Regions from separate parts of the Mesorhizobium sp. WSM1497 genome, predicted to be linked through region 2. Evidence: riboswitches for the same ligand, from Rfam matches in the RefSeq annotation. Region 2 holds a riboswitch; each other region holds the start of a gene.

Region 1 (10,432 bases), 1.5 Mb from region 2:
GGCAGCATGGCCTGGAGGTTGGACAGCTTCTTCTCGTGCAGGAGGATGTAGACGTCCTCGAGCTCGGCAACCATCTTGTCGGCGTTGGTGACGAAGTAGGGCGAGAGATAGCCGCGGTCGAACTGCATGCCTTCGACGACTTCGAGTTCGGTCTCGGCGGTCTTGGCTTCCTCAACCGTGATGACGCCTTCGTTGCCGACCTTCTGCATCGCTTCCGCGATCATCTTGCCGACCGACTCGTCGCCATTGGCCGAGATCGTGCCGACCTGGGCAACTTCCTCGGAGGTTTTGATCTTCTTGGCAGCCTTGCCGAGCGCCGAGACGACTTCGGTCACGGCCAGATCGATGCCGCGCTTCAGGTCCATCGGGTTCATGCCGGCGGCAACGGCCTTGTGGCCTTCCTGGACGATCGACTGCGCCAGAACGGTCGCGGTCGTGGTGCCGTCGCCGGCGATGTCGTTGGTCTTCGAAGCAACTTCGCGGACCATCTGAGCGCCCATGTTCTCGAACTTGTCTTCAAGCTCGATTTCCTTGGCGACGGTGACGCCGTCCTTAGTGATGCGCGGGGCGCCGAACGACTTGTCGATGACGACGTTGCGGCCCTTGGGGCCGAGCGTGACCTTCACCGCGTCGGCGAGGATGTTGACGCCGCGCAGCATGCGCTCGCGGGCATCACGGGAGAATTTTACGTCTTTGGCAGCCATTTTTAGCTCCTGGCAGGGGCTTTGATCGAGCCCGGGAATTCAGTTGACGGAAAGGCCTGATATCAGCCGATGATGCCCATGATGTCGGATTCCTTCATGATCAGAAGGTCTTCGCCATTGAGCTTGACTTCGGTGCCCGACCACTTGCCGAACAGGATGCGGTCGCCGGCCTTGACGTCCAGCGGGACCAGCTTGCCAGCTTCGTCACGAGCGCCGGAGCCGACAGCGATGATCTCGCCTTCCTGCGGCTTTTCCTTTGCCGTGTCGGGGATGATGATCCCGCCAGCGGTCTTGGATTCGGATTCGACCCGGCGAACGACCACGCGGTCATGAAGCGGGCGGAACTTCGACTTTGCCATTTTTTCTTCCTCGATGAGAACGGTGAGAAACAGTTCCTCCATCCGGCGGCGCCGGACATGTGGTTAGCACTCACCAAAGGCGAGTGCTAACGTGGCGCTGAAATAGGCTGGCGGCGCGCCGGAGTCAAGGCGCTCGGAGCGCCTCTTGGCGCATGATGATGAACTTACCGGTGCCTGGCCGAACCGAGCACCAGAAGCGGGCACCGTTCCGCCAGCGGATAGCTTCCGCTCGGCACGACGCGCACGTCGCCGAACCAGTTGGCTGCCTCGTTGGTCAGCGTGGCCAGCGTCGCGAAGCTGTAGCTTATGTCCGAGCCTGCATAGACGTCGATCGTGTTGATCGAGGTCATACTCCATCCTGTTCGCGCGGCAAGAGCTTCGCGGTCCGGAAACACCTGCCGAATGCATCGCGGATCGTTGCCACCTTGATGGTAAAATCGCGGTCGTCGGTCGTACACGCCATCGCAATCCGCCATTTGAGCGCGTGGAAATTCTCGATCCCGCCGGCCAGAACCAGAGCTTCGATGCCGCACAGATCGTCCGCCGTTTCCGGTCGTGCGAAGACGCGGATCGCTGCGCGCCTGCCAGGCTTCAGCACCCTGGCGACCTCGCCAAACAACGAACTGCGCGCCGCCTGGGAAGCGACCGCCGACAGGCATCCGTCGCCGATGACGGCGTCGATGCTTGCGCGGTCCACGGGCAGGTTAAGCCAGTTGCCGGCGATTGCCCGTCGCGAGCCGTCGTCGCCAGCCCATACGCCGGAAATCATGGCCGCCGACTGGTCGACCGCCAACATCGACTTGCCCAGAACTGCCAATTCCGGGGTAACCCCCAAGAGAAGGACATCGGCATTTCCGAGATCAAGTTCGCGATCGAATATAGCGACGGTTTCCGCTGTCGGCCGGAGCGGCGCTTCCAGAAGTTTCCAATGGCGGTGGTAATCGTCCCAATGATTTGTCATGCAATTCCATTGGCCCCCTGCACGCCTGGATTTTGGATATCACCGGGGCTTAATAGAGGTCGTTGGACAAGCCAAGAGATTTCAAGGCATCTACAGACAGTCCAGGAGGTGGATAGTGGCGCGTATCGCCGTGATAACGCATGAGCATGACAGGTTCCTGGGCAGGCGCGATATTCTGCTGCGCAGGAGCAGCCCATACATGCTGTTCGACATTCTTGCGGAATTGAAAAGGCGCGGCCATTCGATTCGGGTTCAGCAAGGCCTGTCGAAGCCGGTCAGCGCCGATATGGCGGTATTGCATGTCGATGCCACGGTGACGCCCACGGACTATGTCGACTATGCCCGGAGTTTTGCATTCTGCCTCAACATCGGCGCCGCCGACATATCCAAACGGCGGATCAGCGGTGCATTGATCGACAAAACCGACAGCTGGCAAGGTCAGGTGATCGTCAAAAGCAATCTCAACAATCGGGGAATCCCGGAGACGCTCCTCAACCGGCGATCCGAGCGCGCGGGCAAACAGCCGCCGTTTCCGCATTTGCCAATCTTGCACCCCTATGAGATCCACAGATCTCTCGGCGACGTTCCGGACGGCGTCTTTGATTGCGACGATCTCGTCGTGGAAAAGTTCATTCCGGAGAGAGAACCCGACGGTTTTGCTGTTCGTTTCTGGGTGTTTTGCGGAGAGCGAGAGCGCTGCACCCGCTACGTCTCCCCAAACGGCCTGGTCAAGGCATCGGAGACGATCCGGCGCGAGCCCGTATCCGGTGCCCGACGAACTGCGTGAGCGCCGGCGTGAACTCGGCTTCGACTATGGAAAATTCGATTTCGTCATGCATGAGGGCAGGGCCATCCTCCTCGATGCGAACAAGACTCCCGGCCGTCCGCAAAATCTCGTCAAGATGTTCGCGGCCGGCGCTTCGGATCTGACACACGGCTTCGAAGGCCTCGTCCATCGGGCGAAATAGGCGCGGCTCTAGAGGAACAGCCGCAGCTGCGTGTGAATGATAGACCGGTAATCCTCGATGGTCCGGCGGCTTTCCGCCTCGTCCTCGGCGAGCGCCAGGCGCACCACGCCGCCGGCGAGCTGGAAGATCAGCAGAACCATACGTTCGAACTGCTCGCGCCTCTCGGGCTCGATCAAGGCGATGACGTGGTCGCAGAACATTTTGGCTTGGTGACGCGTTTCGGCGAGGTCGAGGTTCTTGAGCGCCTTGTCGGCCTGGATGGCGTTCTGCAGATCCTGGATGGCCGGATCGCCGGCGACACGGCTGAGATAATCATCGAGCAGCCGGTCAGCGGCCACGATGACATCTTTCGCCTCGTGGATTTCGGCGATGATCGTCGTCAGCCGTGCCCGGCTGACCTCTGAAAACCGCTCATAGAGCATCGCCAGGATCGCCGATTTGTTGGGAAAATAGTGGTAGACGGTGGCGATCGGCCCGCCCGCCAGCATGCCGACCTCCTTCATGGTGACGGCGTCGATACCCTTTTCCCCGATCAGCCGCATGGTCGTCGACAGGATCGCGTCGATGCGCTCGCGGCTGCGTTCCTGCTTGGGCTTGCGCCTCGGCTCGGTCGCCATTCTCTTCAATTCCGTCATGCACCGATCTTTCGCACGGTTTTTAGATTCCGGTTGACAAGAAATATGATCAAGTATCAGTTTCTGAAATACTGACAGGTTGTCAGCTTTTTTGCCGCGCGGCAAGGACGTTGGGAGGCGCCTTTGGCTTCGACAGATACCGGCCATGCAGGCAGTGGCGACTGGCTGGTTGGCAATCCGACCGGCTGGCAGCTTGCCTCGGCTCTGTGGATCGGTTCGGTCGGCCTGCTCATCCTCGGCCTGCAGCCGGTGCTGCTCGGAGCTCTCTACACCGAAGGCCATGTCAGCGGCGACGAACTGGCGCTGGTCGCCACCGCCGAGATGATCGCCATTGCCATCGGTTCGGCCGTCGTGGCGATGCTGCTTTCGGCCCACAATATGCGCTGGAAAAGTGCCGTCCTTCTGCTGCTGCTGGCGCTGGCCAATGTGTGGACGGCCTATGCCGAGAGCGCCAACATGCTGATTGCGGCCCGCGCCCTGGCAGGGCTCGCTGAAGGCGGTCTGGTCGCGGTCGCCACCGAATTGATCGCCCGTTCGCGGCGCGCCGAGCGCATCGGCGGCTATTTCGTCACCATGCAGACGCTGGCGCAATGCGCGCTCGCCCTGTTGCTGGCGCTCTATGTCATTCCGGCCGCAGGGTCGGAGGGTGGCTTCATCGTTCTTGCCGTCGTCTGCGTCGTGTCGCTGGCGGTCGCTTTCACCGTGCCCGGTGACTATGCCGACCTGCCCAAGGAAGAGAATCTGGCCAATGTGCTGACGGTTCCCTCAATGACCGCGCTGTTGTCGGTCTTCTGCTACTTCATGTTCTTCGGCGCGGTCTGGGCTTTCCTGGAGCCGCTAGGCGCGCAATACGGCATCGATGGCCGCACCGTCGGCCTGATCGTCTCGGCCAGCCTCGCGGTGCAGGTCCTGGGGGCGATGACGGCGACCGCGTTCGAGGCGCGCATCGATTATCGCCTTGCCATCGCGGCGATCGGCGTCGTGGCGCTTGTCAGTTCCCTGGTTCTTGCCAGCAGCCCCGGCCTGACGACGTTCTGGGTCGCTGCCCTGGCCATGGGCTTTATCCTGCTGTTCATCGTGCCCTACCAGATCCGTCTGGCGATCACCGCCGACGAGACGCGCACCGCTGTGCTGCTGGTGCCGGCAGCCCAACTGTTCGGCCTGGCGCTCGGGCCGATTGCGGCGTCGCTGCTCATCGACGGCAAGGATTTCCGGTCAGTGCCGGAATTCGCCGCCGCCAGCGCGGTGGCAAGCGTGGCGCTGCTCGGTCTCTTCGTTCTTGTGTCACGTCGCCGTCGTGCGGTTGCCTGAGCGGGGAGCGCCATGTCGAACACTTGGAGCAACTGGTCGGGCTTCGTAAGTGCCGAGCCCAAGCTGATCGCCAGCCCCGGCGATGCCGGTGAACTCGGTGATCTCGTCCGGACCGCGCCCGGCCCGGTGCGCGTTGCCGGCGCCGGTCATTCCTTCACACCGCTGGTGAAATCGCAGGGCACGATCCTGTCCCTGGAGAGACTGGAAGGGCTGGTCTCGCACGACGCGCAAAAACATCAGGCGCGGGTGCGGGCAGGGACCCGGCTCGGCCCGCTCATGCACATCCTGCAAGGCATTGGCCAGGGCCTGCCCAACATGGGCGATATCGACCGCCAGGCGATCGGCGGCGCGCTGGGCACAGCCACGCACGGCTCTGGGCCGACGCTCGGCGCCTATCACACGCAGCTGGAGACGGTGCAGATCGTCGACGGGCTTGGCAAGGTCCGCGACTTCAAGCGGGCAGGGGATCGGGACATGATCCACGCCATCGGTGTCGCGCTCGGCGCTTTCGGCGTGCTCACCGAAGTGACGCTGAACAACATCGCGACCTACCGGTTGCGCCGCCGCAAATATGTGCTGCCGATCACCGAGATGCTGCGCGATTTCGAGGCGATGATGGCCGCGCATCGCTCGGCCGAATTCTACTACATTCCGTTTTCCGGCTATGCGCAGTTCATCGCCAGCGATTTCAGCGATGCCGCACCCACCACGCGGCCGCCGGAAGAGGACGAGGCGGGTTTGAGGACACTGCGCAGGCTGCGCACTTCACTTGCCTGGCTGCCATCGCTGCGTGGCCGCCTGATCCGATCGGCGGCCGCCAAGTTTCCCGCCGAGGACTACGTGCAGGACTGGCTCAACGTCTATGCCAGCGACCGGCAGACCAAGTTCAACGAGATGGAATATCATTTGCCGTTCGAGGAAGGGCCGAAGGCGCTGGCCGAGATCATCGAGCTGACCGAGAAGCGCTTTCCCGAGGTCTATTTCCCGATGGAGGTGCGCTCGGTCGCGCCGGACCAGTTCTGGCTTTCGCCATTCTACAACAGGCTGACCTGCTCCGTCGCCATCCACCATGACGCCGCGAACGATCCTTTGCCGTTCATGCGGGCGGCAGAGCCGATCTTCCGCAGATATGGCGGCCGGCCGCATTGGGGCAAGATGCACAGCCTGAAAGCGGCGGAGCTGAAAAAGCTCTACCCGCGCTGGGACGATGCCATGGCGGCGCGCCGCGACATCGATCCGGAAAACCGCTTCGTGTCGCCCTACATGGCCGGCCTGTTCGGCATCGAATGATGAGCACCTATTTTTCCACCCTCTCGGATGCGCTGAAGACCGCCGGCATCTTCCGACCCTGCCTGCTGCTCGACCGCGATCGGCTGGACGGAAACATTGCCCTGGTAAAAAGGAGGCTGGATCCCGGCCTGGCCGTGCGGCTGGTCGACAAATCGCTCGCCTGCCTGCCGCTGCTTGCGCATATAGGCAAGGCGCTTCGCCATGAGCGCTTCATGACCTTCCACCCGCCGATCAGCGAGGCGGTGCTGAAGGCGTTTCCGGATGCCGATCTGCTCTACGGCAAGCCGATGCCGATCGGTGCGGCAAGGGCTGCGCTGGTGAAGGGTGATGCCGACTGGTCGCGTGTCTGCTGGCTGATCGACAGCGAGGAGAGACTGGCGGAATACGGTGCTCTCGCTGACGAACTCGGCATCGGCCTGCGCATCGCTTTCGAGATCGATGTCGGGCTGCATCGCGGCGGCTTTGCTGATCCCGCGGCCTTGTCGAAGGCGTTGAGCGCGTTGCCGGTCCGGCTGCATTGCGAAGGCGTCATGGCCTACGAGGCGCATGCGCCGCTCATTCCCGGCCTTTTCGGCGGACCGGCAAAGGCATTGGCGGAGGCGTCGGCGCAGGCTGCGGCGTTCGTCGCTTGTCTCGGCGCCGACCAGCGCCGCATCCTCAACATCGGCGGCAGCAAGACCGCGCTGCTTCATCGTGGCGGCGCGGCCAATGAAGTGTCGATGGGCTCGGCCTTCGTGCTGCCCAGCGACTTCGATACGCCAGGCCTCGACGGCTTCCAGCCGGCGGCTTTCATCGCTACGCCGATCCTGAAAGTGGTCGAGCCGATGCTGCCTGGCCCGCCGGCCGTCACCCGCCTGCTGCAGGCGCTCGGCCGGTTTCCGCGCAAGGGCTGCTATCTCTATGGCGGCAAGTGGATGGCCGAGCCGGTCTTCCCCCAAGGCATGAAGACGAACGGCCTGCTCGGCCTGTCCTCCAACCAGCAATTCATGGGCTTGCCCGCCGATGCGACCGCAAGGCCAGGCGACTACGCGTTTCTAAGGCCGACGCAGAGCGAGGCCGTGCTGCAGCAATTCGGGTCGATCGCCGTGTTTTCCGGCGGAAAGGTCATCGATCGCTGGCCGGCGCTGCCGATGGCGTGATCGAGCTACGCCTTCACCGGTACCCAGATCTCCAGCCCGCCATTGCCGCTGTGGGCATCGAACTCCGGTCCATAGCGCTCGAATTCCGGTGCATCCGCGATTTCGTGACCGGAGTCGGGCAGCCAACTGTTCCAGATCGTGTTGATCGTCCGGCGGATGGATGAGATGTGCTCGCGGTGCGAGAACACCGCATATTTCTGCGCCGGCACCCGCACCCGATAGAAGTCCTTCGGCAGATCCGCAAAGCCGGACACTTCGACGCCGACGACATAGTCGAAATTGCCCGCGTCGTCGCCGTTAAGGCAGACGCCGTAGAAAACGCCTGAGATCTCGCCGGGGATGTTGCCGATATAGGGTGCAAAACGCTGCCACTGCATCGGAATCCCGGCGCTGGTTTCACAGCTGTAGCGTTCGCCGAGGCCGGCGATCAGGAACGGCCGGCTGGTCTCGAAGCGCGGTGGTTCGAGATTGGTGAGGAAGGACTGGTCCATCAGGATCGGCTCCACGAGGTCGAGGTTGTTGGTCGAGCCTTGCGCGCGCACCAGTTCCGGCGTGGTGCCGAACTGATCGCGGAAGGCACGGGTGAACGCCTCATGCGAGTTGTAGCCGGCGTCGAGCGCGACGGCGAGGATGTCGGGCGCTCCGCCGGCCAGCTTGCGCGCCGCCTCGGTCAGCCGGCGTGAGCGCATGTAACCCATCACCGAGCGGCCGGTTGCGGCGCCGAAGGCGCGCGTCACATGAAAACGCGACACGCCGCTGCTTTGCGCGACATCGTCAAGCGAGATCGCCTCCGGCAGATGGCTCTCGACGAACCACAGCGCTTTCTCGGTCGGGTTCATGGGGCTCCTTTTCGCATTGGCCGGATCATCTTGGCGTTTCCTGGCGCGGCCAGTTTGATCGAAATTGCGCATCCCGTGCAATCTGCGCCGATCCCATGGGCTTTCGCTTGACAGCGGGCCGCGTCATCTCCTAAGAATGTTATGTTATTACATAAAGTGAGCGTGCAATGCCTGTTTCCCTTAGCTGGCCCACCACTTCGTCCGAGAAATCCATTGCGAAGCGTTTGGTGGAAATCTACGCTGAAGTGGTGATGGTCCCCGAGCCGAAAGGCGAGGGGTGAAAAGGGAACACGGTGAGGCCTGTTCAGGTCGAGGCCGTGGCTGCCCCCGCAACTGTAAGCGGCGAGCAAAATCCGTGAATGCCACTGGCCGGCAAGGCTGGGAAGGCAGGATGGCGCAACGACCCGCGAGCCAGGAGACCTGCCATCACTGAGTTGACCGGACGGGGTGTGCCGGGAGGAAACGCGAGTCCCGGTCTTGTCGGCCGGTTCGCCAGCTTCCTTCCGTCGCCAGTTTTGGAAAGTGACGGAAAGTTGGACGGCTCCATCGATCATCGCATCACCATGCGCACGCTTTGCCGTCCCCGCAATCCGGCGGGCAGCAGCCGATGAGCGCAGTGCTTCTCGAAGCCCATGACCTCTGTGCCATGGCGAATGGGCGGAATCTGGTCCAGGCGGTCAGCTTCTCGGTGGCCGCTGGCGATCGCCTTGCCATCATCGGTCCCAACGGCGCCGGCAAGACGACGCTGCTGCGCATGCTGTCGGGCATGCTGCGGCCAAGTTCCGGCGAGGTGAAGCTTGGCGGACGCGGGCTGGACAGGATTTCGGCCGCCGAGCGGGCGTTGCATATCGCCGTTGTCGGCCAGACCGACCAGCCCGATCCGCGGCTGGCGGTGATCGATTATGTCGAGCTTGGCCGGGTCCCGCACGCCGGGCTGCGGCGCAGGCGCGAGGAACGCGATATCGCCGTCGAGGCGCTGCGCCGGACCGGCCTGCTGCCGCTGCTTGGCCGCACCGTCGGCTCGCTGTCGGGCGGCGAGCGCCAGCGCGCCCAACTGGCGCGCGCCATCGCCCAGCAGCCCAAAATCCTGTTCCTCGACGAACCGACCAACCATCTGGACCCGCGCGCCCGCGGCGAACTGCTCGACCTCGTGGCAGGCTTCGAGATGACGGTGATCGCGGTGCTGCACGATCTGGCGCTGGTAGCACCCTTCGCCACCAGGGTTGCGGTGATGAATCATGCCCGCCTGCAAGCGCTCGCCGCACCGCGCGAAGCGCTGGCCCAACAGCTGATCCGCGAGATTTTCGGCATCGATGTGCTGCGCCTGCGCCATCCGACCGAGGATCGAGAGTTGACGGTGTTCGAGGTTCCGAACCGTGCCGCGCCGCCGTCGTGATTGAAGCCGTTCCATAGTCGACCCGATCCCACCCACAAGGAGCATACCCGTGAAACGCCTCGCTTTTTCGCTTGCCGTCTCGCTGCTGACCTCGACCGCCTTCGCCTTCCCGGTAACCGTCGACAGCTGCGGCAAGCCGCTGACCTTCGACGCGCCGCCGAAGCGCGCTGTCATCCACGATCTGAACATGGCCGAGATGGCTTTCGCGCTGAAATTGCAGCCGTCAATCGTCGGCCTGACGGGCATCACCGGATGGTACAAGGTCGGTTCCGAATTCAAGGCAGAGCAGGGTTCGATCCCGGAGCTGGCGCCGAAATATCCGACGCTCGAAAACCTCGTGGCCGTGGAGCCGGATTTCTTCTTCGCCGGCTGGTACTACGGCATGAAGCCGGGTGGCGAGGTGACGCCCGACACGCTTGCCCCGCACGGCATCAAGACGCTGGTTCTGGCGGAAAGCTGCGTCCATCTCGACAAGAGCCGCCCCGCCGCCTCGATGGACCTGCTCTATGGCGACGTCGAAAAGCTGGGCAAGATCTTCGGCAAGGAGACAGAGGCGGAAAAGCTTGTCTCTGGCTGGAAGGCGCAGCTCGCCGACATCACCGCCAAGGTCGGCAGCGCCAAGGGCACGCGGGTGTTCCTCTACGATTCCGGCGAGGACAAGCCGTTCACCGCAGGCAAGTTCGCCATCCCCAGCGCCATGATCACTGCCGCCGGCGGCGACAACATCATGGCTGACATGGACACCAGCTGGGGCAACACGGATTGGGAAACGGTGGCGTCGCGCAATCCGCAATTCCTCATCCTGCTCGATTACCAGGACGGTGGCGGCT
Region 2 (10,432 bases):
GCTGTGCTCGGGCCAGGTCGCCATCACCGCCGACGACCTGATTCCCGAAGACGCCGGAGCGCAGGCCGAACTCTGCTTTCAAAACATCGCGGCGATTCTCGGCGAAGCCGGCCTGGGTCTCAGGGATATCGTGCGCATCAACGCCTATGTCACCGACCGCGCGCATCTGCGGCCCTATATGGACGTCCGCGACCGGCTGTTTTCGAGCCCCGCGCCAGCGTCGACATTGATGATTGTTTCCGGCTTTGCCCGGCCCGAATTCAAGGTCGAAATCGAGGCCATCGCGGCGGGGTGATCGACAGGCCGCCCGTCCCGCGCTAGGTCTGCCTGAGCATTGAAGAGGCATGACATGACCGTACCCAAAAGACGCGTGTGGTGGGGCGACTACCGGACCACCGAATACGCCTCGATCGATCCCGAGGCGACCATCGCCGTGCTGCCAGTGGCGGCGATCGAGCAGCATGGGCCGCATCTGCCTGTTTCGACCGACACGTCGATCATGAACGGCATGCTCGACACGGTCATTTCGCGCCTGCCCGACGATCTCGACATCCGCATCCTGCCGGTGCAGGCCGTGGGCAAGTCCAACGAACACCTGCATGCGCCGGGCACCCTCACTCTGCCGGCAACCACGCTGATCGAAGCCTGGACCGAGCTTGGCCTGTCGATCGCGCGCGCCGGTGTGCGCAAGCTGATCGTGGTCAATTCGCATGGCGGCAACGAGGAGATCATGGGCATCGTCACGCGCGAATTGCGCGTGCGCGAAAAGATGCTGGCGGTGAAGACCAGCTGGCAGCGTTTTGGCCGTCCGGCCGGCATGTATACCGAACTGGAGGACCGTCACGGCATCCATGGCGGCGATGTCGAGACCTCGCTGATGCTGCATTTCCGGCCGGACCTCGTGGACATGGGCAAATCAGACAATTTCGTTTCCAATGTCGCCAAGGCCGAAAAGGAATTTTCGCTGCTGCGCCACACCGGCACCCACGCCTTCGCCTGGATCGCCAGCGATCTCAACCCGAACGGCGTCGTCGGCGACGCCAGCATCGCGACGGCGGAGAAGGGCCGGCTGACGGCAGAATATCAGGCCGACGGCTTCATCAGCCTGCTGCAAGATGTGCGCAAGGCGAAGCTCGCGGAGTGGTTGACGTAGCCTCCAAACCAGTGGCAAGCGCTGTCATCGCTATTCCAGGTCCTCTTGAACAAACGAGGCGATGGAGGAGGCGGATCAGACGAACAACGATATGGGGGCAAAGCTAGCTGTCGATCCTCAGCGCAAAGGGCGTGCCTTCAAAGGCGTCCGCGCCGCGCCCGATCGATTCGATCGCCTCGACCATGCGGCCGTTGCGCTCAAGCAACGCATCGGCCACGGCGATCAGTCGCGGATTGGGCGTTGCCGAAGGCGACAGCGCCCGCAGCGTCCGCGCCAATTCGGCCTCGTCACGCTTCGGCGCCAGTGCTGCCGCGATGATAAAGGCCGAAGCCGTCGAGCGGCTGATGCCGGCATAGCAATGCACGAGCATCGGCCTTGCCCGGTCCCACCGGCGCGCGAAATCGAGCAGATTGCGGACATGGTCTTCGCCCGGCATGGTCATGCCGTCCTGCGCCACCGCGATGTCGTGCATGACCAGATGCAGGTGGTTTTCCCTCGAGATCGAGGCCGGCCGCACCACCTCCGTTCCGGCGGCGAGCAGCGAAAGCATGCGGTCGGCGCCGGTCCTGGCCACCGTTTCCTCGATCTTTGCCAGCGAGCAGACATGGATCATTGTTTGGAACCCTTCGATTGATGCTTGCGCCGCGACGCCCATTCGGCAAGTGCGGATTCGAGCCGCTGCCATTCCTCCTCACTGCCCGGCAGGCCGGCGCGCAGAACGTCAGGCCGGTCGGCAAAATGGCGAAGCAGGATGCCGCGCTCGCCGAGCGCTGCAAACAAATCGGCGGCATTGGTCAGACTGAGGAAACGATACAGTGTGGTTCCGCCCGCAACAGGAACGCCGAAGCGGCCGAAAAGCGCATCGAGACGCGCCGATTCACCGGCCAACGACGCCCGCATCACGTCCTGCCACCCGATGTCGGCAAGCGCGCGGATGCCATATTCCAGCGCCGGGCCGGCGACGGCCCATGGTCCGAACTGCGTATCCAGCCGGTCGACCGTCGCAGTATCGGAAAGTGCAAAGCCGAGCCGCAGCCCGGCCAGGCCAAAGAACTTGCCGAACGAGCGCAGCACGACGAGGCCGCCCCGACCGACATCGCCCGCGACGCTGTGCTGACGCGGGCCGACATCCATGAACGCCTCGTCGACGACCAGCAGTCCGCCCTTGGCGCGCAATCCGGCGGCCAGAGCCAGCAACCGGTCGCGCTCTATGACACGTCCATCCGGATTGTTCGGATTGACGATGATGACGAGGTCGGCGTCAGCCAACGCTTCGAAATTATCGACCTCCGCCGCCTGGTGCCCGGCGATCGCGGCAGCGCGGGCATGTTCGGCGTAGGTCGGACCCAGCACCAACGCCTTGCCGGGCGAAATGAGCGACGCAACGCGCGGCAACAGGATCTGTGTGCCCGGCGCCGCCACGACGTTGGCTGGCGACGGCGCGCCGTAAGTACTGGCCGCGATCTCTGTCAGGTCGCGTGTGCGCGCGGCTTCCGGCAACCGCGACAGCGAGGTGGCGGGCAGGTCGAAAAGCGGGTAGGAGTGCGGATTGATACCGGTCGAGAGGTCGACGAAAGGCAGCAGGGCGTTGGGGAAAAGCACCCTCGCGCGGCCAAGACTTCCACCATGGTCCACAACCGCCCCATTAAGAAGCTTCATGTCAGTCCTGATCGCTTTCCTGTCATTGGTCGTCGAATTCGCCCTCGGTTACCCCGACTGGCTGTTTCGCGCCATCGGCCATCCGGTGACGTGGTTCGGCAGGCTGATATCCTTTCTCGACCGCAGGCTCAACCGCGCCACTGATCCCGACGCGCTGCGTCGCAAGCGCGGTGTCCAGGCGCTGCTGGTCATCGTGCTGGTGCCGGCGATAGTCGGCCTGGGCGTACAGATCCTGTTCTGGTTCGTTCCCATGGGCTTGGTCATCACGGCCCTTCTGGCAACGTCGCTGCTGTCGCAGAAGAGCCTCTATGAGCATGTCGAGGCGGTGGCTGACGCCCTCGACACCGGCGGCATCGCCTTGGCCCGCCTTGCCGTTTCGCGGATCGTCGGTCGCGACCCTGAAACGCTCGACCGGGCCGGTGTCTGCCGCGCGGCGATCGAGAGCCTGGCCGAGAATTTTTCCGACGGCATCGTCGCCCCTGCCTTCTGGACCGGCGTCGGCGGCTTGGCCGGCGGCGCCGCCTACAAGGCCGCCAACACCGCCGATTCGATGATCGGCCACCGCACCCCGCGCCACGAGGCGTTCGGCTGGGCGGCGGCGCGCTTTGACGATTGGATCAACCTGCCGGCGTCGCGGCTGACGGCGCTTCTGATCGTGCTGGCGGCGTTCTTCGTCAAAGGCGCTGATGTGAAAAAAGCCTGGCATGCGGTGCGGCGCGACGCGAAAAAACACCGCTCGCCCAATGCCGGCTGGCCGGAAGCGGCGATGGCCGGTGCGCTCGGCCTGGCGCTCGCCGGCCCGCGCTTCTATGGCGGCGTGCTGGTCGACGACGTCTTCATGGGCGAAGGTGGGCGGCGTGAAGCCGACAGCCTCGACATCAGGCGGGCGCTGAAACTCTATCGCGTCGCCGACTATCTGCTGATCGCTCTGTTCGGGTTGGTTTCGGTCGTTGTCATCGTTGTGACCTAACCTCACCCTCCCCCGTCTGGGGAGGTTGAGGAACACTCAGAACTCGATCCCCTGCTGCGCTTTCACGCCGGCGGAAAAATGATGCTTGGTCACGCTCATTTCGGTGACGAGGTCTGCGGCCTCGACCAGCGCCGGCTTGGCGTTGCGGCCGGTGACAACGACATGCAGGCCCTCGCGCCGCGCTTTTAGCGCGCCAACCACTCTGTCGAGATCGAGATAGTCGTAGCGCAGCGCAATGTTCAATTCGTCGAGCACCAGCAGGCTGATCGACGGATCGGCCATCAGTTCGAGCACCTTGGCCCAGGCGGCTTCGGCGGCAGCGATGTCGCGCTTCAGATCCTGGGTTTCCCAGGTGAACCCCTCGCCCATCGCGTGCCACACGACACGGTCGCCGAAGGCGGCGAAGGCGTCCTTCTCGCCGGTGTGCCACTTGCCCTTGATGAACTGGACGACACCGACGCGCTTGCCGTAGCCGAGCATCCGCAGCGCCAGCCCGAAGGCGGCCGTGGTCTTGCCTTTGCCCGGGCCGGTGTTGACGATCAGCAACCCCTTCTCGACCGTCTTGCTCGCCACCTCGGCATCCTGCACCGCCTTGCGCTTGGCCATCTTGGCGCGGTGGCGCTCTTCGTCCTTATTGTCGATATCGGTCATATCATTTCACCTTGAGCGGCAGCCCCGCCACCATCAGCAGCACCGTATCGGCAGTCGCCGCGACCTGCTGGTTGAGCCGGCCGGCGGCATCGCGAAAGCGGCGCGCCAGTGCATTGTCCGGCACGATGCCTTGTCCGACTTCATTGGACACCAAGAACCAGGGTCCGCGCGGCCGCGACAGCACGTCCGCCAATCGCCGGCATTCCAGCTCGAAATCGTGTTCGGCCAGCATATGGTTGGTCAGCCACAGCGTCAGGCAGTCGACAAGCACCGGCCGATCGTCCGGCAAGGCGGCAAGCGCGCCGGCGAGATCGAGCGGTGCGTCGATGGTCGTCCAGCCTTCGCCGCGCCGCGACCGGTGCAACGCGATGCGCTCACGCATCTCGTCATCATAGGCTTGCGCCGTGGCGATATAGGTCCAGGGCGGCGGCAAGGCGGTCGCCAAAATTTCGGCGTGTGCGCTCTTGCCGGAGCGCGCACCGCCGATCAGGAAGGTCAGTGTCTTGCGATCAGGCAAAGCTGTCGCGCAGGCTGGTCGCGGTGCCGGTGAAGCGGCGGCGCACCACGCCGACAACCGCGCCGAGCACCAGCCAGAACACCAGATTGGTCACGGTCACCGCCACCACGAACTGGTGATGCAGCCCTTCCGGAATCGCCGTCTCGTAACTGTCGGGCTGCGGTGCCCCGACAACATGCGGTGCGACGATCAAAAGGACGGCAAGGATCGCCAGCGGCAGCGACTTGCGGAACGCGATCAGGCCGAGACCGGCAGCGGTTGCCGCCACCGTTGCCCACCACCAGATCTGGCGCTGGGTGAGATCGGCGGCCGGCATGGCCGGCAGTTCCGGCGGCAGGCCGAGGCCCGGCGCCAGCGTGAACACGGCAAAGCCGGCCAAGCCCCAGAACACGCCCTGGCGCCAACCACCGATACCGCCGGCGAATTCGGAAACCGCGACCAGGATCAATCCGAAGCCGATGCCGGTGACGATGTTGGCAAGCACGCTGAAGGCGAAACGCTCGAAACCGTCTGCCGGCGCCCAGCCCTCGTCTTCCGCCGCAGCAGTCGCTTCGGCAGGGGCCGGAGCGGCTGTGCTCATGGCATTGCTATCCGTTGCTGCCGGAGCGGCATGGTCATGGTGATGCCCGCCGCCCGCCTGTTCGTAGACTTCCGCCTTCAGGATCAGCGGCACGGTCGCATAGGCCTGCATGCAGGCGAGAACGACGCCGGCCACGAGCCCTGCGATCGCCGCGATGAACACGACGTTGCGAAACAGGTTCATGATGTCGTCAGCCCCTCGTCAGTGGCAGGGAAACGCCATCGAATGGCGATAGTCGTGAGCCGCATTGTGGACCGCATCGATATGCGAGAAGCCGACAAAGCCCATCACGAAAATGCCGAGCAGCGCGGCGAGCGCAAGCTGCATGAAGCGCGACTGCGAGGAGACGGAAGCGCCGAGGGAGACGGAAGCGGTAGTCATGTCTTGTCCTTTCGCCCTCCACCCGAGGGCATCGAAGTCAGTTTCCTGTCGCCGGCAGGTCTCCTGGCTCACGGATCAGCGTCCTTCCCCACCTTCCCGAAGAAAAATCTTCAGTGGCATATGGAGAGGACTACCGCACACAGTTGCGGGGGCAGCCACGGCATTGGGCGAAATCCGCCCTTACCGCATTCCCTCTTGGCTCCAAAATGGAACCGGCGACACCGGCGACTATAGGCAGAATCCTCGCGTCCGGCAAACCAAATTCCGCCGGCGACCGTTGCGAATGCGCCATGAAGGTCAAAGCGATTTCGGCAGATAGCGCCACGTCACGAAGCCGCAGACCGCCGCCAGCAGGCCAAGCGTGACGAACACCGAGCCCAGGCCGAAGAAGGCCAGCACCACCGAATAGACCAGCGGCGGCGTCAGCTCGGAAAAGTCGAGATAGGTGCGATAGACCGCCGCCATCTGCGATCTTTCATAGGAGCGCACCGAGCGCATGAAGGCGGTCGAGCCGAGCGCGTCGAGTGCAATGGTGAAGAAGGCACCGCAGAGCAGGAAGGCGCCGGTGAGCAGCGGCACGGTTTCGCCGACGAAGCCCGCCGCCAGAAGCGCGGCCGACATGGCGAAATAGGCAAATGTCATGGTCCTGCGGCCGCCAAAGCGCTTTCCCGCCTTGCCCCAGAAAATCGCCATGAACAAAAGCGCGTTGCCGGCCGAAACCAGCAGGCCGCCGGCCAGCTTGCCCTCACCCGTAATGACCATGAACAGCGGCCCATAGACGAAGAACGTCGTCCAGAAACAGGAGCGCCCAAACGCGATCAGCCAGGCCAGCCTGAGCCTGGGCTGGGCGATGAAGCGGCCGATATTGGCGAGCGGATTGGCTGGTCGCGTCTTGCCGGGACGGATCGACGGGTTGTCGCCGAGCCGGTAGGTCCAGAACAATGCCAGCAGGGCTAACGCGAACACGGCCACCGCGCCATGCGCGGCATAGACGCCGAAGCGCGTGTAGAGGAAGATGCCGAGCGTCGGCCCACCGGTCCAGGCCAGCATCGACCACGCCATGCGCAGCGATTCGGCCTGCATGAAGTCGGTCTTGCGGATGTGGTCCATGATGTAGAGGTTGAGCGTGATCGACAGCGCGCTGGCGCCCATCACCCGGCACAGCATGCCGGCCAGTTGCCCGGCAAGCGTGTCGGTGACGAAGAACAGCGAGCCGATGGCCAGCAGGCAGGCGCCCGCCGTGTAGACCCAGCGCCGGGCGAAACGGCGGATCAGCATCGGCATGAACAATGTCACCGACAGGCCGAGCATCGCCACGACGGTGTAGAGGATCGAGACGATCTGCTCGTTGTGCAGGATCTCGTAAGCCTGGATCGGGATGACGCTCGACACCGTGGCGCGGGCGAAGGATTCGACCGCATAGAGCGAAGCGAAGGTGCGCGCGTCCGCGGCCTTGAGGGCCGGTAGCCAGATCGGATGGCGCACATGGGTGGACATTGCTTTCCCCGAAGCAGATTCACCGGGTCAAATCTGCCGTGGCGACCTCAGCGCCAATAAGAGGAAACCGACGTGCATCCGGCAAAAGCGAAGCCGGCCAAAGGCTTTCCGGCACTGGCCCAATGCCGCGGCTGATCCGGCGTTATCGGCAGGGTTGCCGGTCTTCTTTTGTCCTGGGCAACCGTGATAGTCCTCCAGCGGGGCTGAATCAGAATGCGAGACCATGAGCATCCAAACGCCGACCGCGCCCGTTCAGGATCGACCAAAGCGCATCGTCGCCATCGACATCGTGCGCGGCATCGCGCTGATCGCCATGGCAAGCTACCATTTCACCTGGGATCTGGAGTTCTTCGGCTACACCGATCCCGGCCTGACCGCCTTCGGCTGGTGGAAGATTTACGCGCGCTGCATCGCCTCGACCTTCCTGTTCCTGGTCGGCGTCAGCCTGTATCTCGCCCACGGTCGACAAATCCGCTGGAACGGCTTCTGGAAGCGGTTCGCCATGGTCGCCGGAGCCGCGATCGCGATTTCGGTCGTTACCCGCATAGCCACTCCGGACGGCTTCATCTTCTTCGGCATCTTGCACGAGATCGCGCTGGCCAGCCTGCTCGGTCTCGCCTTCCTGCGCCTGCCGGCGCTGCTGACGCTTGTCGTCGCCGCGCTCGTTATCGCCGCCCCCGTCTATCTGCGCTTCGAGGCCTTCGATCACCCATGGCTGTGGTGGGTCGGCCTGTCGGCGACCAATCCGCGCTCCAACGACTACGTTCCGCTGTTTCCGTGGTTCGGCGCCGTACTTGCGGGCATCGCGGTGACAAAACTCGCCGCAGGTGCCGGCCTGCTTGCCAGGCTTGCCAATCTGGCGCTCGGTCGCTTGGCCAACCCGCTGGTCTTCATCGGCCGGCACAGCCTGGCTTTCTATTTGATCCACCAGCCGCTGCTGATCGGCTGCGTCTGGCTGTTCTCGCAAATCATGCCGGCGCAGGTCGAAACCCCGCAGGTGAATTTCCTCAAAACCTGTCAGCTGTCCTGCGAGCAGTCGCGCGACACCGAGTTCTGTACGAGCTACTGTGTCTGCATGCTCGATACGCTCGAGGGCGAGTCCACGCTTGATAGGCTCTACAACAACGATCAGACTGCGGAGTGGAAAGCGCATTTGTCCGATCTCGCCGGCATGTGCACCGCCAAGACCGACAGCAAGTTGATGGAGGGAGGGGCCGAATGACCGAGAACCAACCGAAGCCGGGGCTCATACCGTGGCCGCCGCTGATCTACATCGCCGCCATCGCCGTCAGCATCGCACTGGGCCTGCTCTATCCCCTGCCCTGGATCGGCGACCTGCTGGGCGATATCCTGTTCGCGGCCGGCTGGGTGGCGCTGTTTGCCGTCGCCGCACTCTGGTTCACCGCGATCCGCACCATGATCCGGGCCAAGACCACGCTCAACCCCAACGCTGTACCCGATCACCTGGTCACCACGGGTCCCTTCGGCGTCACCCGCAATCCGATGTATCTGGCCAACACGCTGCTGTTGATCGGCGTCGCCTTTGTCTCGGGCATCGTGTGGTTCCTGCCACTGGCGTTCATCGCCGCCTATGCCACGCAGAAGGTGGCGATCGAAGGCGAGGAAAAGGTGCTGGCAGCAAAATTCGGCAAGAAATACCGCGACTACGCCAAACGCGTGCGCCGCTGGATTTGAGCTGGCTTTCAAGCGGCCAATCTCCCCCCCCCTCGTGGGGGAGATGTCCGGCAGGAGAGAGGGGGCGCTGTCCCTCAAACTCTCTGCCTACGTATTCACGCCAAGCTCCACCAGCCGCTCCACACAAGACTCCTCGGCCTGGTCGAGTTCAGCCAGCGTCTCCTCGAGGTCGCGGCGTTTCTGCCGGAGATCCTCGCGCTTTTCCTCGATGCGCTTGATCATCAGGTTGAGCTGGCCGACTTCGCCGGGCGGCTCCTTGTACATCTGGATGATTTCGCGAATCTCGTTGATCGAGAAGCCAAGCCTTTTGCCGCGCATGATCTGGCGAATGAGCTGCCGGTCGGAGGGGCGAAACAGCCGCGTGCGGCCGCGCCGCACCGGCTGCACCAGCCCTTCGTCCTCGTAAAAGCGCAGCGTCCGCGTCGACACGTCGAACTCGCGGGTCAACTCGGTGATCGAATAATATTCTCGCATTGCCACTCCCACACGCCGAAACACCGGGGCGATCGCCATGCCGGCGTCACCCTTCTGTCCCGAACCAAAACCCATGCCATGCCGGAATCGACATGGCGCCCCGCGCGAGCCTCGCACGGCATTTACGTAAAAGTCAATTGAGCCAAAAGGCGTGCCTTCAGGGCACGCCGAACCACCACGTGGCAATGCCGAGAAATGCAAAGAAACCGACGACGTCGGTAACCGTGGTGACGAAGACCGCCGAAGCGACCGCCGGATCGACCTTGAAACGATCGAGCAGCAGCGGGATCAGGATGCCGGCCAGGGCGGCCACGAACATGTTGATGATCATCGCCGCCGCGATGATCCCGCCCAGATTGGGATCACGGAACCAGGCTGCCGCGACGATGCCGATCAGGATGGCGAAGACGATGCCGTTGATGAAGCCGACACCCATCTCGCGGCGAATGATGCGGCCGGCATTGTAGATGTCGAGATCCCTGGTCGCCAACGCCCGCACGGTGACGGTCATGGTTTGCGAGCCGGCATTGCCGCCCATGCCCGCGACGATCGGCATCAGCACCGCCAGTGCCACGATGTGTTCGATCGTGCGGTCGAACAGGCTGATCACCGACGCCGCCAGGAACGCGGTCAGAAGGTTGATCAGCAGCCACGGAACGCGTGAGCGCGAGGTCGAAAAGATGCTGTCGGAAAGCTCTTCGTCGCCGACGCCGCCCATGCGCATCAGATCTTCCTCGGCCTCCTGCTGGATGACGTCGACGACATCGTCGATGGTCAGAACGCCAACCAGCCGTTCGTTCTCGTCGACGACCGCGGCCGACAAAAGATCGTACTGCTCGAATTCCCGCGCCGCCT
Region 3 (10,432 bases), 1.9 Mb from region 2:
GCCGCGCGCTGCATCAGCTGGCCGGTCGCCCAGTCGAAATCATCCTCGGTCAGATTGATCTCGGCCAGCGGATCGCGGTGGTGCGCGTCGAACCCGGCCGAAATGATGATCAGGTCGGGCGCGAAATTGTCGAGCGCGGGCAGGACGCGCGACAGGAAGGCATCGCGAAACACTTCGCTGCCGGTCTGCGGCGCCAGCGGTGCGTTGACGATATTGCCGGCGCCCGTTTCGGTCTTCGCTCCGGTGCCGGGATAAAGCGGCATCTGGTGTGTCGAGCAATAGAGCACCGAGGGATCGTCCCAGAAAATATCCTGCGTGCCATTGCCGTGATGCACGTCCCAGTCGACGATGGCAACGCGCTCGACACCGTGTTTCTTCTGCGCATAACGCGCCGCGATCGCCGCCGTATTGAACAGGCAGAAGCCCATGGCCGTGGTCTTTTCGGCATGATGGCCGGGCGGCCGGGCGGCGACAAAGACGTTGTCGGCGCGGCCCGAAAAGACATCATCGACGGCAGCGTTGGCGGCGCCGATCGCAGTGATCGCCGCTTGCCAGCTCTTCGGACTGGCAGTGGTGTCGGCATCGATGCGGGCAATGCCCTCGTCGGGAATGGCGGCGCGCACGCGGGCGACGAAATCGGCGGGATGCGCGTAGAGGATGGTGGCCTCGTCGCCTTCCGGCGCCTGGATACGTTCGAGCCCGGCAAAGGCTTCCTCATCGAGCACGCGCTCGATGGCGCGCAAGCGGTCGGGCCGCTCGGGATGTCCGGGCGGCGTGAGATGCTCGAGGAAGATCGGATGCGTGTAGAGACGGGTGGTCATCGTCCTAATCTAGTGACCCGGATCGACAAAGGCCATGCACGGGCGGCCGATGACTGGGGAAAATCGCGCCTGCGTCCATTCGTGTCGCCGCAGGCATTGGCCTCGCCGGCGCTTCGGCGTAAAGTCCTTGGCACTGCCTGGTGCCCGCCGCAAGCGGGAGAATCGGGAACACGGTTGAATTCCGTGGCGTGCCCAACGCTGTGAGGGGGACCGCGCCGGTAAATGCCACTGTCGATGACGGGAAGGCACCGGACGCGGGTTGATCCCAAGCCAGAAGACCGGCCTGGCAGGCATCGTCATCCGCATGGTCGGGCGGGTGGCATCAGAGCGACGTGCGTCCATTTGGACGCACAAAGTACGCTCTGACCGTTTTGAATCTGCAATCGCAAGGGGACAAGCGATGCCGGAATATATGACCGCTGCCATTGACGATGGATTCGACCAGAATGCGCGCGATGCGGTCTATCGCGCCATGTTCACGCGGCGCGACGTGCGCAGCCATTTCCTGCCCACCGCGATCGATGACGACGTGCTGGCGCGGCTGCTGCTTGCCGCCCATCATGCGCCATCGGTCGGCTTCATGCAGCCATGGAATTTCATTGTCATTCGTGACATCGAGCGACGCGAAAGGGTGCGCGACCTGTTCCTGGCCGCGCGCGAGCAGGAACTGCCGGCGATCGAGACGGAAAAACAGGCGCTGTACCGCAAGCTCAAGCTGGAAGGCATCTGCGAGAGCGCGCTCAACATCTGCATCACTTGCGACCGGCAGCGCTCGAAGGGTTCGCCGCTGGGACGCTGGCACAATCCGGAGATGGATCTCTACAGCACCGTCTGCGCGGTGCAGAATTTCTGGCTGGCCGCGCGTGCCGAGGGCGTTGGCGTCGGCTGGGTGAGCATCATCGAGGCTGAGGCGCTGAAGCGGCTGTTGGCCATTCCGGATCACGTAACGCCAATCGCCTATCTCTGCGTCGGCCGTGTTTCCGAGTTCGCTTCCAAACCGGACCTTGAAACGCATGGTTGGGGACGGCGGCTGCCGCTGCCGGAACTGATCATGAGCGAAACGTTTTCCGGGCAAGGCGAGACACAGCTGAAGTCCACCGTGGCGCGCCTCAACACCGTTTCTGCCTCACCAGACACCATCCGCCCAGCCGATCAGGGTGTGGCGCCGGCCGTACCCCAGCGCGAACCGCCGAAGGAGGCGAGCGCCTTGTCCTTGAGCTCCCTGAACTTCGACGACGCCTCGGTCAGCCGGGCGTCCCAGGCCGGATCGGGCACCTGGCCCGCGATGGTCTTGAAATAGACCTGCATCAGGCAAGCGATGGCGAAAGGCTCGATGAAGGCCGCCTTGAACGCCCAGGCGAAGACGATGGCGAGCACGAAAGCCCAGCCGGCGAGCTGGCCAGGCATCAGGAACAGAATCGCACCAGCAGGCGCCAGCATCATCAGAAAGATGACGAACGAAACGCCCCACATGATGACCGCCAGCCAGACGGCGTTCTTGACCATGACCTTGCCGTTCTGGGCATAGAGCACGACGCCTTGGCGCGCCGTCTCGAAGGGTGAGGCTGAATTGATGCGGATGTTGTAGCCGAGGATGATCTCGTCGACATAGGTCAGCGACAGGCGGATCACCGTGTTGATGAAGGAGACCAGGCCGCTCAGGCCCGGTATAGGCAGGAAGGCGGCGATGCCGCCGAGCAGGCCGGTGATGGCGCGGATGGCACCCTTGACGAGTTGGTCGACGACGAAAAGGATGTTGGCCTCGGCAAAACGCTGGGTCACGATATCCCTGGCGTAGGCGATCTGGTCCTGACCTGCGGGAATGTCGCGGCCGTCGATCAGATGAACCATGACGGCGATGTGGCCGGCCTTGACGATATAGAGGATGTATTCGCGGATCCAGTAGACCGCGATCGAGACGATGCCAAACCCGACCACGCCGCCCCACAGGGCAAAGGACATGGGCCCGTCGGGATCGGTGGAGATATGGCCGACGCCATAGCCGACCGAGGCACCGGTGCCGGTCGCCATGATGTAGGCCAGCGTGATGCCGAAATAGACGATCATACGAAAGACGATGAACGGCCAGGTCCGCATCATGATGGACACCGACCGGCCGATCTCGAAATCCCACATGTGCCCCGAATCTCCGCCTCAGAGATGGTGGAAGAGGATGAACTCAACCCGGCGATTGTCAATTGCCGGCCCTGGCACCACAGGGCGACGAATTCTGGGCAACGGTTTTCTTTCGCAGCCTCTCGCCGGCGCGTTGTCTGACGGAGCATCACGAAAAACCCGCCTGTGCGGCGGGTCACCAGCGCAAATCAGCACCATGGACGAATATGTACCTTAGCTGAGGGCAGGTGTCAAGAAAAAATTCCTATCGGGAACAGCTGCCGGCACGAAAGCTCCGGTGGGAACTTCAATTCGACTGCGGATCCGGCTTCTTGAGCAGGCCTTCGAGCAGTTGCTTGAACGCCGTCACCACCTTCTTGGACGTCGCTTCGGGGTCGCTCGAATTGGCGATCCGTTGCGCTGCCTGGCTGCTCGCTCCGTTGATCAGTCGCGAGGCCGTCTCGGGGTCGAGGCTCGAGACAACGACCCCCTCCTCCTGCAGCGCGGTCAGATGGTCGGTCATTGACACGATGCACGCACTGGCATTCGGCCATTGCGCTGGATCCCCCAGCACGGCCGGGCCATCCCGGAACATGATGCGCTGGATTTCCGGCTCCAGCGCCATCTCGATATAGGTCGAGCACTCGTCGACGAAATGCTGCCAGCGGGTCGGCGCTCTCGACGCGACCTCATTGATGCGCGCCGCCATCTCGCCGTCGATCTGGGCTATGACCGCCTGCAGCAGCCCCTTCTTGTCGCCAAAATGATGATAGAGCGCGCCGCGCGTCAGCCCGGCCGAAGCGGTGAAATCATCCATCGAGGCTTCCGCATAGCCTGTTGTGCCGAAGGCATGGCGGGCCGCCGCGATCAGCTTTGCGCGCGTCTCGGCGATCATCTCCTTGCGGGGTCTGTGCATGGCTTCTGGCCCTATTCACATACGTAACGTATGCCAATTGACATACGCGGCGTATGCTCTATTTAACAATCATACGCTTCGTATGTAATTGCCGAATCGTCCTTTGTCGAGGAACCACCCATGCAAAATCCCTATGCGGAAATCTTTCGTGCCCCCGGAGCCAAGGGCTTTGCGGCCGCCGGATTCATGGCGCGCCTGCCGATCGCCATGGCGCCCATCGGCATCGTGGCGATGCTGTCGCAGACGCGTGGCGAATACTGGCTGGCCGGAGCCGTCTCGGCAACATACGCGCTGGCCAACGCTTTCGTTGCGCCGCAGATATCGAGATTGGTGGACCGCCTGGGCCAGACACAAATCGTCGTGCCCACCACCATCATCGCGGTGCTGGCTTTCGCCGTCCTGATAGCGGCGGCCAACCAGGACTGGCCGGTGTGGACGCTGTTCGTGTCGGCCCTACTGGCCGCGGCCATGCCAAGCATGCCGGCGATGGTGCGGGCGCGCTGGACAGAGATTTTCCGCGGACGGCCGCAGATGAACACCGCATTCGCCTTCGAGTCCGCGGCCGATGAACTGGTCTATATCGCCGGGGCATCGCTATCGGTCGGTCTCAGTGCTGCCCTGTTCCCGGAAGCCGGCGTTCTGGTGAGCACATTATTTCTCGCATTCGGATCAGCGGCCTTCATCCTGCAACGCTCGACGGAGCCGCAAGTGCGGCCGGTGGACCATGGCTCAAGCGGCTCGGCGATCCGCCTGCGGCCGGTTCAGATCATCACCTTCGCCCTGATCTTCATCGGCGCGACCTTCGCGACGACGGAAGTCAGCACCGTGGCGATCACCAAGGAGCTTGGCCAGCCCGGCGCCGCCAGCCTTGTCATCGGCGTTTACGCGCTGGGATCGTTCGTGCTCGGCATCATCGTCGGCGCGCTCAGCCTGAAGGCGCCGCTGCAACGCCAGTTGGCCATCGCGGTCGCCCTCGTCGCGCTCGGCACGCTGTTGCCGCTCACCGCCGACACCGTGCCACTGCTGGCGCTGACCGTGTTCATCAGCGGCGTGGCGATCTCGCCGACCTTCATCACCGCCTTCGGCCTGATCGAGCGGCATGTGCCGGAGGCGATGCTGACCGAAGGCATTACCTGGGTCATGACCGGCATCGGCATCGGCATGGCGCTCGGCTCGTTCGCGGCCGGCGCGGTGGTCGATGCGTTCGGTGCCCAGAACGGGTTCTGGGTCTCTGTGGCTTCAGGCACGATCGCGCTGGCCACGGTGCTGCTTGGCCAGCGCAGCCTTGCCACGGCTGAGTGCGAGATGGACGGATGCGAAGCAGCCGCGTTTGCTGCGGAATAGTTCCGGCGCGCCCGGGGCCTTAGGCCGGGCGCGCCGCTCTAGGCGGCCGGGCCTGAAATATTGACTCTTCTTGGGTGCGCCAATGCCAAAACTATCGTTGGCGCCCCGTGCAGCATCACCTCTTTTTCGAAGACGAAGCCACATTTCTCCAGCACCCGTCGCGAAGCCGGATTGGCGGGGCGGACGAGGCCGACAACCCGATCGGCACGCAAGGGGCCGAACGCGGTGCGCAGTGCTTCCGTCACCAATTCCGTGGCATAGCCATGTCCCCAGCTCGCCGGATGAAGATGATAGGACAGGTTCAGACCGTCGAAATCCGCCGATACCGTGACGCCGCCGAAGCCGACCAGCTTTTCATCCGCCTCGACCGCCAAGCGGCCAAAGCCGTGCTTGTCCCAATGGCCGATGTCGCGCGTCAGCCGCGCGACGCTCTGCTGGGCTGTATCCGGAACAGGGTCGGGGCGATGCGCAACAAGTTCCCGGCGCGAAAAGAGATCGATCAGGAAATCCAGATCAGCCTCTTCTGGGCGGCGCAGCAAAAGCCGCTCGCTGCGCTGGCTGGAAGGCAGAGACGCATTCATCCGTCTTCTCCGGCAACCGGATCGACGGGAGGCTCAGAGGATCTCGGTCTTGGCGATGTGGATGCCAAAACCTTCGAGGCCGACATAGTGGCGTTCGCGCGAGGCGATCAGGTTGATCGAGAAGATGCCGAGATCCTTGAGGATCTGGGCGCCTAGCCCGATCTCGCGCCACTCGTTTTCGCGGCGGCGCGCCTCTTCGTGATCCTCGCGGTCGCCGCTTGCCGGCCGCTTGCGCTCCTGATGCGCAACGCCGACGGAGCCTTCTCTGAGATAGACGATGACACCGCGCCTGCGCTCGCCCATTGTCTTCATGATGGCGTCGAGCCGGTGGCTGGTGCCGAAGACATCGGTCACCACATCCTCGGAATGCAGACGCACCGGCACGTCCTCGCCGTCACGAATGTCGCCGAAGACGATGGCGACGTGATGCATGGAGTCCCACGGCAGCGTGTAGGTGAAGACCTGTGCCTTGCCGCCGAGCGTGTCGATTTCCGAGCAGGCGACGCGTTCGACCAGCGTTTCCTTGCGCTGCCGGTAGGCGATGAGGTCGGCGACCGAAACCTGCTTGAGGCCATGCTCCTCGGCGAAAGCCTGCACCTGCGGACCGCGCTTGACGGTGCCGTCATCATTGACCAGCTCGGAAATGACACCGACCGGCGGCAGGCCGGCGAGCTTGCACAGATCGACCGCTGCTTCGGTATGGCCTGAGCGCATCAGCACGCCGCCTTCGCGCGCAATCAGCGGAAAGATGTGGCCGGGCCGGACGAAATCCGAGCCACCGACATTGCCGTTGGCAAGATTGCGAACGGTCAAAGTGCGATCTTCGGCCGAGATGCCGGTCGTGGTGCCATGCTTGAAATCGACACTGACGGTGAAAGCGGTGGTGTGGGCGGAATCGTTGTCGGCGACCATGGGGGCAAGGTTCAGCCGCTTGGCTTCTTCGCGCGGCATCGGCGTACAGACGATGCCGGAGGTGTGGCGAACGATGAACGCCATCTTTTCGGGCGTGCAGTGGACAGCGGCGACGATCAGGTCGCCCTCGTTCTCGCGCCCGTCATCATCCATGACGACGACGATCTCGCCGCGTTCGAAAGCACGCAGGGCTTCGACGATTTTCTTCTGGTCGTAAGGCATAAGTGCTCGCTTTGCTCGCAGGGGAATAAGGGAGTAGGGCAGTAAGGGAGTAGGGAAAAGCAAAAAGATTTGGCCGGCCGGGCTAAGAGCGCAACATACTCCCCTATTCCCCTATTCCCCTATTCCCCTATTCCCCTATTCCCCTATTCCCCTATTCCCCTATTCCCCTATTCCCCTATTCCCCTCCCCGTCTGTCCCCGATGCCGCAGATAATGATCGGCGATCGCACAGGCAACCATTGCCTCGCCGATCGGCACGGCGCGGATGCCGACGCATGGATCGTGGCGGCCCTTGGTCATGATCTCGACGTCCTTGCCGTCCTTATCGATCGACTTTCGCGGGGTCAGGATCGACGAGGTCGGCTTGACGGCGAAACGGGCGACGATTGCCTGGCCGGTCGAGATGCCGCCGAGGATGCCGCCGGCATTGTTGGACAGGAACACCGGCTTGCCGTCATTGCCGATGCGCATCTCGTCGGCATTCTGCTCGCCGGTGATGCGGGCGGCCTCGAAGCCGTTGCCGATCTCGACGCCCTTGACCGCGTTGATCGACATCAGGCCGGAGGCGATGTCCTGATCGAGCTTGGCATAGATCGGCGCGCCGAGGCCCGGTGGAACGCCGTCGGCGACGATCTCGATCACCGCACCGACCGAGGAGCCCGCCTTGCGGATGCCGTCGAGATACTGCGTGAAGACAGGAACGGAAGCCGGATCGGGGGTGAAGAACGGATTTTCCGCATCGCCGATGAAATTCCAGTTCCAGTTGGCGCGATCGATGGATTTCTCGCCCATCGACACCAGCGCACCGCGCACCACCACGCCGGGCACCACCTTGCGCGCCAAGGCACCGGCCGCCACTCTGGCTGCCGTCTCGCGGGCCGAGGAGCGGCCGCCGCCACGATAATCGCGCACCCCGTATTTGACGTCATAGGTGTAGTCGGCATGGCCGGGCCGGTACTGGCGGGCGATCTCGCCATAATCCTTTGAACGCTGGTCGACATTCTCGATCAGCATCGACACCGGCGTGCCGGTGGTGATCATCGTCTCGCCGTCCTCGTCGAGGATGAAACCTGACAGCACCTTCACTTCATCTGGTTCGCGACGCTGCGTCACGAAACGTGACTGTCCCGGCCGGCGCTTGTCGAGTTCGGCCTGGATCTCGTCGCGCGTAAAGCGGATGCCGGGCGGACAGCCGTCGACCACGCAGCCGAGCGACGGGCCATGGCTTTCGCCCCAGGTGGTGACGCGGAAAAGGTGGCCGAACGTGTTGTGAGACATGAAATACCCTGCCCGGCATCGGAGCCGGCTGAAGATTGCGTTCTATTGGCGTTTTTCACAGGGGTCAAACTGTGATCTGGCGGATTTAGTTTTGACACATTCGGTTGGTTTCTGCTCTGCTCCATCCGCTGTTGAACAGCCCGCCGCCATGCCGGTGCAATGATAAAGAGGAACGATTATGCGTACCCTGATTAGCGCCGTTGCCGCCACGCTGCTGCTTTCCACCGCCGCTTTCGCCGGCCAGACCGAAGGCCTGATCAAGAAGATCGACAAGGACACGGCGACGCTGACGCTGGATGACGGCAAGTCCTACAAGCTGAACGCAGAGACCGATCTCGACGCGCTGAAGCCGGGCATGGACATCGTCATCGCCTACGATGTGACCAATGGCGAAAACGTCATCACCGACATGGAACTGCCGGACAGCTCAGCCAACTAGAGTTTCCAACCTCAATTGAATGCAGCGTTTGCGGTTCAGCTTTCGCCGAGCCGCCTGCGAAATGGCCTAGAGCGTGTCGCGTCTGAACGGATTCAGGCGACCCGCTTTAGGTCTTTGTTTTATGCATGTCGTTCTCCCAAAACCGGGGCCAATTTTGGGTGACATGCATCAAAGCCACTCCAGACTCTTGCCTTCGAGCTTGAGCAGGCGATCCTGCGGTATTTCCAGGTTCGCTGCCTCGTCCTCGGCCAATCCCAGAACGAAACGAAACAAGGTGCGCATGACGCCGCCATGGGTCACGCATATCGTCTGGCGTTCGATCGCGTCGAAGCATGGCCTCACCCGTTCGAGCAGCATCTGATAGCTCTCGGCGCCTTCGCCGGGCGGCTGGAAGTTCCACTTGTCCAGAGCACGCGTCCCGCTTGCTCCGGGATACCGCGTCTCCAGCTCGGGAAAGGTAAATCCCTGCCAATCGCCGAAATTGACCTCGACGAGGCGCGGATCGGTTCGATAGGCATCTGGATCCAGCTTCATCGCGGCGCGAATACGCTGCATCGTTTCGCGCGTCCGTTTCATCGGACTGGCGACGAAGTCGAATTCCCAGGGATCTGGAACCAACGCAGCTAGCCGAAGCCCGTTGCCGGTCGCCTGTTCGCGGCCAAGAGTATTAAGATCGGTGTCAGCCTGCCCCTGAAGCCGCATTTCGGCGTTCCACGCGGTCTGGCCGTGGCGCGCGATATAAACCAGCGGGTACATCAGGTCTTCCGGTGCGGATCGGGACGGACGACGGTTGGGGGGTGCTAGTCCTTGACCGTCGAAATATCAGGCGCGTCGACCGCCTTCATGCCGACGACGTGGTAGCCCGAATCGACGTGGTGCACTTCACCGGTGACGCCGCGCGACAGGTCGGACAGGAAATAGACGCCGGAATCGCCGACTTCCTCCTGCGTCACCGTCTGCTTCAGCGGCGAATTGTACTCGTTCCACTTCAGGATGTAGCGGAAATCGCCGATGCCGGAAGCGGCAAGGGTCTTGATCGGGCCGGCCGAAATGGCGTTGACGCGGATCTTCTTGGCGCCGAGATCGACCGCCAGGTAGCGCACGCTGGCCTCGAGCGCCGCCTTGGCGACACCCATGACGTTGTAGTGCGGCATCACCTTTTCGGCGCCGTAGTAGGTCAGCGTCAGCAGCGAGCCGCCATCGGTCATCAGCGCCTCGGCGCGCTTGGCGATGGTGGTGAAGGAATAGACCGAAATGTCCATTGTGCGCAGGAAATTGTCGCGTGAAGTCTCGACATAGCGGCCGGTCAGCTCATCCTTGTCGGAGAAGGCAATGGCGTGGACGAGGAAATCAAGCTTGCCCCAATGTTTGGCGACATTGGCGAAAACCTCATCCAGGCTCGCCGGATCGGTGACGTCGCAATGGCCGGCGACAAAGGCGCCCAGTTCCGCCGCCAGCGGCTCGACACGCTTTTTGAACGCCTCGCCCTGATAGGTCAGCGCTATCTCGGCGCCATGATCGACGCAGGCCTTGGCAATGCCATAAGCGATCGACCTATTGTTGGCGACGCCAAGAATGAGGCCGCGCTTGCCGGCCATTAGGCCCTGTCCACCCGCCATGTGAGCGCTCTCCGCAAGATTTCAGCTTTGTGGGTTGCCCTATCGCACAGGCACAGAGCCCCTTCAAGCGCTCAAAACGGACAGTTCAGGGGACAAAAGCCGCCGATCAGCCTTTTTGGCTGCGCAACAGCGCTTCGAGTGCGCTATCACCGCCTTCCGGCAGCATGATACGCACATGAGCGTAGA

The links. Region 2 has a riboswitch for cobalamin ahead of A9K65_RS17925 (CbtB domain-containing protein). Riboswitches for the same ligand answer to the same signal wherever they lie in the genome.
Region 1: linked by a shared signal. The riboswitch ahead of A9K65_RS25405 (ABC transporter ATP-binding protein) and the one ahead of A9K65_RS17925 (CbtB domain-containing protein) in region 2 are both predicted to bind cobalamin.
Region 3: linked by a shared signal. The riboswitch ahead of bluB (5,6-dimethylbenzimidazole synthase) and the one ahead of A9K65_RS17925 (CbtB domain-containing protein) in region 2 are both predicted to bind cobalamin.

The regions. Positions count from the first base shown of each region.
Region 1 covers NZ_CP021070.1:5,175,366-5,185,797, reverse strand. The annotation lists gene groL (chaperonin GroEL) at 1-704, opposite strand, end outside; gene groES (co-chaperone GroES) at 767-1,063, opposite strand; gene A9K65_RS36115 (hypothetical protein) at 1,228-1,413, opposite strand; gene A9K65_RS25440 (class I SAM-dependent methyltransferase) at 1,410-2,024, opposite strand; gene A9K65_RS25435 (hypothetical protein) at 2,140-2,811, shown strand; gene A9K65_RS36110 (hypothetical protein) at 2,792-2,992, shown strand; gene A9K65_RS25430 (TetR/AcrR family transcriptional regulator) at 3,001-3,627, opposite strand; gene A9K65_RS25425 (MFS transporter) at 3,751-4,938, shown strand; gene A9K65_RS25420 (D-arabinono-1,4-lactone oxidase) at 4,951-6,228, shown strand; gene A9K65_RS25415 (alanine racemase) at 6,228-7,367, shown strand; gene A9K65_RS25410 (AraC family transcriptional regulator) at 7,373-8,206, opposite strand; cobalamin riboswitch at 8,442-8,649, shown strand; gene A9K65_RS25405 (ABC transporter ATP-binding protein) at 8,814-9,602, shown strand; gene A9K65_RS25400 (ABC transporter substrate-binding protein) at 9,652-10,432, shown strand, end outside.
Region 2 covers NZ_CP021070.1:3,689,082-3,699,513, reverse strand. The annotation lists gene A9K65_RS17965 (RidA family protein) at 1-295, shown strand, start outside; gene A9K65_RS17960 (creatininase family protein) at 350-1,153, shown strand; gene A9K65_RS17955 (tyrosine phosphatase family protein) at 1,257-1,766, opposite strand; gene cobD (threonine-phosphate decarboxylase CobD) at 1,763-2,812, opposite strand; gene cbiB (adenosylcobinamide-phosphate synthase CbiB) at 2,811-3,782, shown strand; gene cobO (cob(I)yrinic acid a,c-diamide adenosyltransferase) at 3,819-4,433, opposite strand; gene cobU (bifunctional adenosylcobinamide kinase/adenosylcobinamide-phosphate guanylyltransferase) at 4,435-4,950, opposite strand; gene A9K65_RS17930 (CbtA family protein) at 4,943-5,713, opposite strand; gene A9K65_RS17925 (CbtB domain-containing protein) at 5,732-5,911, opposite strand; cobalamin riboswitch at 5,947-6,143, opposite strand; gene A9K65_RS17920 (MFS transporter) at 6,209-7,408, opposite strand; gene A9K65_RS17915 (DUF1624 domain-containing protein) at 7,632-8,630, shown strand; gene A9K65_RS17910 (isoprenylcysteine carboxylmethyltransferase family protein) at 8,627-9,103, shown strand; gene A9K65_RS17905 (MerR family DNA-binding transcriptional regulator) at 9,191-9,577, opposite strand; gene mgtE (magnesium transporter) at 9,735-10,432, opposite strand, start outside.
Region 3 covers NZ_CP021070.1:5,627,456-5,637,887, forward strand. The annotation lists gene A9K65_RS27685 (histone deacetylase family protein) at 1-821, opposite strand, end outside; cobalamin riboswitch at 943-1,123, shown strand; partial or broken gene bluB (5,6-dimethylbenzimidazole synthase) at 1,234-1,851, shown strand; gene A9K65_RS27695 (hypothetical protein) at 1,974-2,957, opposite strand; gene A9K65_RS27700 (TetR/AcrR family transcriptional regulator) at 3,244-3,852, opposite strand; gene A9K65_RS27705 (MFS transporter) at 3,973-5,196, shown strand; gene A9K65_RS27710 (GNAT family N-acetyltransferase) at 5,235-5,777, opposite strand; gene ribB (3,4-dihydroxy-2-butanone-4-phosphate synthase) at 5,811-6,911, opposite strand; gene aroC (chorismate synthase) at 7,079-8,188, opposite strand; gene A9K65_RS27725 (DUF1344 domain-containing protein) at 8,367-8,627, shown strand; gene A9K65_RS27730 (histidine phosphatase family protein) at 8,796-9,383, opposite strand; gene fabI (enoyl-ACP reductase FabI) at 9,428-10,246, opposite strand; gene A9K65_RS27740 (J domain-containing protein) at 10,353-10,432, opposite strand, start outside.